2 regions of the Porticoccus hydrocarbonoclasticus MCTG13d genome follow, and region 2 is predicted to be linked to the other one. Evidence: predicted binding sites of a transcription regulator. Region 2 holds the regulator's gene; the other holds the start of a gene.

Region 1 (3,368 bases), 1.3 Mb from region 2:
GACGGCGGTAGGCATCCATCCTGTGACCCACACAGGTCGGACCGAAGTAATTCCATATGAGCCGCAAGCGTCTACGGGTCTCGACGTCATCAATGCGGCCTGCATTCGCACTGATGGTTCCGTCAATGGCAACCTCAGTATGCAGCGTGTGCACGAAATCGTATTTTTCAAGAAGAGGCACCAACGTTTCCAGATGATGCGGAAGCCACAGGTCATCGTCGCCAAGATAACAAACAAAGGTTGCGTGGGAATCCTCCAGCACTCTGGCACGGTGCACCTCGCCATGGCCGGCCCCCTTCGGGTTGGCGACAAACTGTATCCTTGCATCACCTGAACACAATTGTGTAATCAGCGCGGCATGTTCAGAAGAAACCCCGTCACCAACAATCACTATTCTAAAATTCTGAAAAGTCTGACCAAGAACACTTTCTACGGCTCGCAAAACCGTCGGCCCGTGATTGCAGGTAGGAATGATCACATCGACCAAAGGGTTCGCGCTCATGGACATTTCTCTACAGGTGAAAGCCCAGTATATTGGAATTCAGCCAATGACCCCATGACCTGCTCGCTTAGCCACTGGGCAACAGCATACGGCAAAAGCCAGTTACTTATTAAGGACAGAGGTTTGCGAAGAGTCGGTGAATAATATTAAGGGATCCCCCCGGATAATCCGGGAGGATAAATGGAGATACCTGCTATACGCTTGCCTTTCGCAAAACCTGACTTGCTCAAGGAGTAGGTGCCAAGCTCAGCCCAGTATTCATTAGCGTACCGGCAAAGAAAGCAGCGATGGGCCAGCTGTCATCGCTTCATAGCTGACCCAAAGCGTAGCCATCAGGATTGGCGCTGCCTTCTTGCCACCAACAGCAGTGCACCCAGTCCCAGGCCAAGTAATGGAAGAGAACCCGGTACTGGCAATGCGGTTGGAGGAGTGGGGTCGGTGGGCGTATCCGGGTTATCAGGATTGGTTCCAGGGTCACCCAGAAAGAAGCTATCGATGCCCAGGTCAGCCCGATCACCAAACGTGCTGTGTGCAACAACTTCGAGCGTCTGAATCTCACTGGTCGCAGTAAAGATCAACGTCTGCCAGATCCAGTCAGCAGCTTCACCGAAGGTGGGCAACTCCATCGGTGCAGCGTTCTGCGATTCCGCTCCAAAGATAATTTCCCAGTAGCCTCCGGCTTCAGAAAAATCACTGTGGCTGATACTCTGTTCAAACGAGATCTCGTATTGCTGCCCAATAACCAATCCACCCAGACCAACCTGCAGAGCACTTTCGACGTAAGGCGATCCCGCCCTGCCGTCCCAGCCAATGCCATGTAGAAAATCACCGCCAGTGCTACTGGCCTTCCAGGTAAAGCCTCGGAAATTCGTGCTGGCATTAAACACATCCGGTGTCCCTTCAGTGGTTGTCCAGCCGGGCGGGACATCGGAATTGAATGAATTTGTATTTCCTGTATACCCTTCGAACCCCCCGTTCTCAAAGGCATCAAGCAAGGCGGCAGAGGCATTCCCACCAACGAAAAGTAAGCTCGACGCCAGCAAAAGAGAGGAAATCTTGCTTCTAAGTGCTAATGACATGTTAATTCTCCATGTTTCAATTAATTAATCCGCACCACTTTAATCCTTGCGGTACTTTCAAAAAGCTCAACCAAAAAAAGCTAAACAAGTGGTCGATGTATTTTTATGCATAAATTATGCCAATCGGATAAAAATATTTAATTTACAGCATGTTATCGTACACTATGGTTATTCTTCGCACCCACATTGTAAAATTACCTGACACAGCTGTTTGCAATAATACCTTCCATACATAACAGGACGTGGACGAGAGGCTGATGTTTTTTTATCCCCCCTTTATTTCGGTTCCGACTGCCTCAACATTTGTGAGTCGCGGCAAGCCCCAGCCAATCCTCCGACTCCAGCACAGGTTGCTCGGCCCGAAAACGTGCATACAGTACAACACCCACCGGGTCCTCCAGAATATCCACCTGTACGCCCTTGCTGCGCAGCAGCCGCTCAGCACCCGAGGCATTGCTGACATCGCCCACCACCACTCGGGCAAAACCGCGCATGTGGAGCAAAGTGGCACAAACGTCACAGGGACTCAGTGAAGTGAACAGAGTGGTACGGCTAAAATCCAGCCGTCCGGCATCACGAATCGCCGCAGTTTCACCGTGGTTGTAGGGGTGATTCTCCTGCACCAGCGTATTGTGGCCCTTCCCAACGATTCGGCGCGTGACATTATCGACGATCACCGCACCGATGGGGCAGCCGCCCTCGTCATCACTTTTCTTCGCCAGCAATACCGCAATGCGCATCAAATCGGCATCACGCAGTCGCCGGGAAAACGTTTCATCCATCAGCACCGGCAAGCTTGCCGTCGGCATATGGGCAACGGCGGTGAGCACCTCATCCGTAACCGGGGTAAGGCTGTCAAACAGTGCATTCATGGTTAGTATCCTTCTCTCCTGTGCCCACTTTTATTGCGACAGTTTTTTCGGTTTTGCCAGCCATTCATGGCCTTTCAACATGACTTGCCAGTAGAGCATCGGCAGTTGTTTTGCCTTTAGCCACCAGGCTGCCCGGGTGGCTTTAGTGCCGTCATTCACCCAGGTCGGAAAAGTCGGCTGTAGCTCACCGCCATAGCCGAATTCAGCGAGGACAATCCGGCCCCGCTCGACGGTGAGCGGACAAGATCCATAGCCGAGATATTCAGCCGTCAGCGGCTGGCCATTGAGATGGGCGATCAGGTTTTCGGCCACCACGGGTGCCTGCTTGCGAACGGCAGCGGCGGTTTTGGCATTGGTTGTGCCGCTGACGTCCCCCAGGCCAAAAATATTTTCATGATGGCTATGACGGAGCGTATCGCTCTTTAGATCCAGCCAGCCGGCTTCGTTAGCCAGGCTGGATTCGCGGATGAAAGCAGGTGCCCGCTGGGGGGGGACTGCGTGAAGCATATCAAAGCTGATTTCCCGGTCCTGGCTAACACCCTCGGTATCCAAAATGCGAAACACCGCTTTCTGAGCAGGACCGTTAACCGAGACCAGGTTACTCTGGTAATTGACATCAATTCCGTAATGGTCGATATACGACTGCAATGCCGGCACATATTCCGGCACACCAAATAACACTGCGCCAGCATTGTGGAACTGAACCGAGAGGTTATCCAGCGCATCATTGCGACGCCAGTGATCCGATGACAGGTACAGGGCTTTCTGGGGGGCACCGGCACATTTAATAGGCATTGGCGGCTGGCTGAACAACGCAGTGCCTTTTTTCAGTCGCTGGACCATTTCCCAGGTGTATTGAGCCATACCCTCCTGATAATTGGAGGTGACACCATTTTGTCCCAGACTTTCCTTCAA
Region 2 (3,368 bases):
GGCAACACCTTCTCCTATCCCGGTGCTGCCCAATCGCTCTCTTGCCAGCAGGCTCTGGTAAAGGTCGTCTGCGTTAACCCCTTCCATGCGTTCTGTCAGGAAGACGGAAAGGTTTTCCAGTACCCTTTTTTTGCTACCGCCCTCGGCGCTGGCAACGGTGTTTTCAGGGGTGAGTACATCAATCAGTTTCATGAGTGTTATCTACCGCGGTTCTTTTCCTTGTGCTTGATCAACTGTCGGTCCAGCTTGTCGGTCAGCATGTCGATAGCGGCATAAAGATCTTCATGCTCGGAATCGGCAAAGAATTCACCGCCGCTGACATGGACTGTTGCTTCAGCTTTCTGGATCAATTTGTCAACTGAGAGAATCACATTCGTGCTGGTGATGCCGTCGTGGTGACGCTCCAGTTTGGATAATTTGGTAGTGACATAGTCTTTGATCGGATCAGTGATATCGAGATGATGTCCGCTGATGTTCAATTGCATGCGGTTCTCCTTAATGGGTGTTAGGTGTTGGGGTTGTAGCGTTTTCTTTCGCTGGAAGAGGGGATACCCATCCCCTCGCGGTATTTGGCAACAGTGCGTCGGGCAACCTGAATACCCATCTCCTGAAGCAGTGCTGTCAGTTTGTTGTCACTGAGGGGCTTGCCCGGATTTTCAGCGCTTACCATTTTTTTCAGCATAGCGCGAATGGCAGTTGATGAACACTCCCCGCCAGCGTCGGTCGAGACGTGGCTGGAGAAGAAATACTTGAGTTCAAAAACACCCTGCGGTGTGTCGATGTACTTTTGGGTGGTCACCCTCGAAATAGTGGATTCGTGCAGTTCCAGTCGTTCGGCAATATCTGCCAGCACCATGGGCTTCATCGCCACGGGTCCCTGTTCCAGAAAGCCCTGTTGTAATTCAATGATGCAGCTGGTGACGCGCATCAGGGTGTCATTGCGGCTTTCCATGCTGCGCAGAAACCATTTGGCCTCCTGGAGGTGATTCTTGAGGAAGGTGTTGTCCTGACTGGAATCGGCTCTGCGAATCAACTGGGCGTACTGTTGATTGATACTCAGGCGAGGGGTGATGTCCTCATTGAGGGAAACTTTCCAGTGATTATCGACTTTGGTGACCCGAACATCGGGTACCACGTACTCGATATCATCGTTTCGAATGGCGTCACCGGGGTTGGGAGACAACGTCTGGATTAGCAGGATGGCACCCTCGAGTATCTCGTGGGACAGACCGGTGATTTTTTCCATTTGTCGAAAATTGCGCTGTCCAACCAGTTCCAGGTGGTCGGTGACGAGCTGGATGGCCTCGTTAATCAGCGGTGTATCCGGAGAGAACTGGTTCAGCTGGATCAGAAGACATTCGGCGAGGCTGGTGGCTGCAACACCAGGTGGGTCAAACTGCTGAATGCGGTGCACTACAGCGAGCACTTCATCCAGCTCAATTTCGTCGTCCAGCGCGGCCCAGATTTCTTCAACCGGTGCCGTCAGCATGCCCCGGCTATCAATTGAATCGATGATTATTTCACCGATCAGGTAATCCTTGGGAGACATCGGCGTCAGATTAAGTTGCCAGATCAGGTGGTCCTGAAGCGACTCTGTGACGTTGTGAACGCTGTCAAAGTCCCGTGTGTCCGCACCGGTGTTTCTAATGGTGGTACTGGGTTGGTAAATATCGTCCCAATTAGCGTCGACTGGCAGGTCAGTGGGTATTTTACTGTCCCATTCACTGCTGTTGAGATCACGGGTTGCACTGTCGATATCTTCATTTTTCCCGGTGGCCGTTTCTGCGGCCAGGTTCTCGGATTCTTCGGCAAGCTCAAGCAGTGGGTTATCGTAGAGGTTCTGCTGGATTTCCTGGTGCAAGTCGAGAGAGGATAATTGCAACAGGCGGATGGCCTGCTGTAGCTGAGGGGTCATCGTCAGCTGCTGGCCGATTTTCAGTTGCAAGCTGGCTTTCATGTTATGACTGCGTATAGAGAGTTGTTACGAAAATGTTCACACGGAAAGTGTAGTCTGCCTCCGGGGGGAGAGACAAGCAAAATGTGTGCCGCTTTGCACAATCGCTGCGCGGTGGTACGTCCCATCAAAGCATAAAGTCTTCGCCGAGATAGATATCCCGTACCTGCTGGTTGGCGACAATATCGGTGGCCTGTCCCTCGGCAATAACCTGTCCTTCACCAACGATATAAGCATGTTCGCAGATATCGAGTGTCTCGCGTACGTTGTGGTCTGTGATCAGGACACCAATACCTATATCGCGTAAATGACGGATGATCTGTTTGATATCGTTGACTGAAATCGGGTCGACCCCGGCAAAGGGTTCGTCCAGAAGAATAAAGGCTGGCTCAATGGCCAGTGCGCGAGCAATTTCCACTCTGCGACGCTCTCCTCCCGAGAGACTCATGCCAAGGGTGTTGCGGATATGGCTGATATGGAACTCCTGGAGCAGCTGTTCCAGCTTTTTCGCTCGCTGTTGTTTGTCGAGATCTTTTCTGGTTTCCAGGATCGCCAGAATATTATTCTCCACGGTCATCTTGCGAAAAATGGAGGCCTCTTGCGGGAGATAGCCAAGCCCTTTTCGAGCCCTGCCGTGCATGGACAGAGAAGTGATGTCTTCATTATCGATATGAACAGAACCGCCATCTTGATGAACCAGCCCGACAATCATGTAAAAGCAGGTGGTTTTGCCAGCACCGTTAGGCCCGAGCAATCCCACGATCGCACCGCTTTCGACGGTGAGGGAGACATCGCGAATCACCGGCCTTCTTTTATAGCTTTTGATCAGGTTTGACGCTTTAAGGATAGCCATTTAGTTTGCATCCTTTTGCTTGTTGGGTGGAATGACCATTTGGATTCGCTGGCGGGGATTGTCGCCACTGCTCGCCTTGACTACCTCTGCCTTCAGGTCATAGTTGATTTTTTCACCGGTGATAACGGTGCCATTTTGCTCAACGCTGGCATTTTTCAGTAGATCAATACGGTCGCTGGCCAGATGGTATTCAATAGTGTCACCCTTGGCGTACATCATGTTGTCGTTGGGGTTCGGTTGTTGTTGGTAGCGGGCAGGCTTTCCCACGCAGACAATTCGAACGACCTGGTTGTTTGCCGTGTAGACGGTGACCTTGTCCGCGTGGATTTTGATGGTTCCCTGGGTAATAACGACAGCGCCTTCGTAGATCGTTGTGCCGGTTTTCTCGTATCGTTCGGCTCTGTCCGATTCAATATTGATAGGCTGTTGTGCGTCGCTGGGTAGCGCCAGACTGGAGGAATGACATGCTGCCAGTAGCAGCAGAATGAATAAATTATGGCGCACGGTGAATCCCCTTTACTTTTGATAGCAGTTTGAATATCTCATCATTAAGATCTGCCC

What was found. The regulator sigma-54, encoded in region 2, starts transcription at its own class of promoters, with help from an activator protein. The targets are predictions, from matches to a motif close to TGGCACANNNNTTGCNNT.
Region 1: the regulator sigma-54 is predicted to act here: its motif matches at 1,686-1,703, upstream of U740_RS10350 (PEP-CTERM sorting domain-containing protein).

What each region holds. Positions count from the first base shown of each region.
Region 1 covers NZ_JQMM01000001.1:2,168,718-2,172,085, forward strand. The annotation lists gene U740_RS10345 (glycosyltransferase family 2 protein) at 1-508, opposite strand, end outside; gene U740_RS10350 (PEP-CTERM sorting domain-containing protein) at 835-1,581, opposite strand; gene U740_RS10355 (nucleoside deaminase) at 1,878-2,453, opposite strand; gene U740_RS10360 (NAD(P)/FAD-dependent oxidoreductase) at 2,484-3,368, opposite strand, start outside.
Region 2 covers NZ_JQMM01000001.1:885,365-888,732, forward strand. The annotation lists gene ptsN (PTS IIA-like nitrogen regulatory protein PtsN) at 1-192, opposite strand, end outside; gene hpf (ribosome hibernation-promoting factor, HPF/YfiA family) at 198-485, opposite strand; gene U740_RS04260 (RNA polymerase factor sigma-54) at 506-1,957, opposite strand; gene lptB (LPS export ABC transporter ATP-binding protein) at 2,082-2,807, opposite strand; gene lptA (lipopolysaccharide transport periplasmic protein LptA) at 2,808-3,311, opposite strand; gene lptC (LPS export ABC transporter periplasmic protein LptC) at 3,301-3,368, opposite strand, start outside.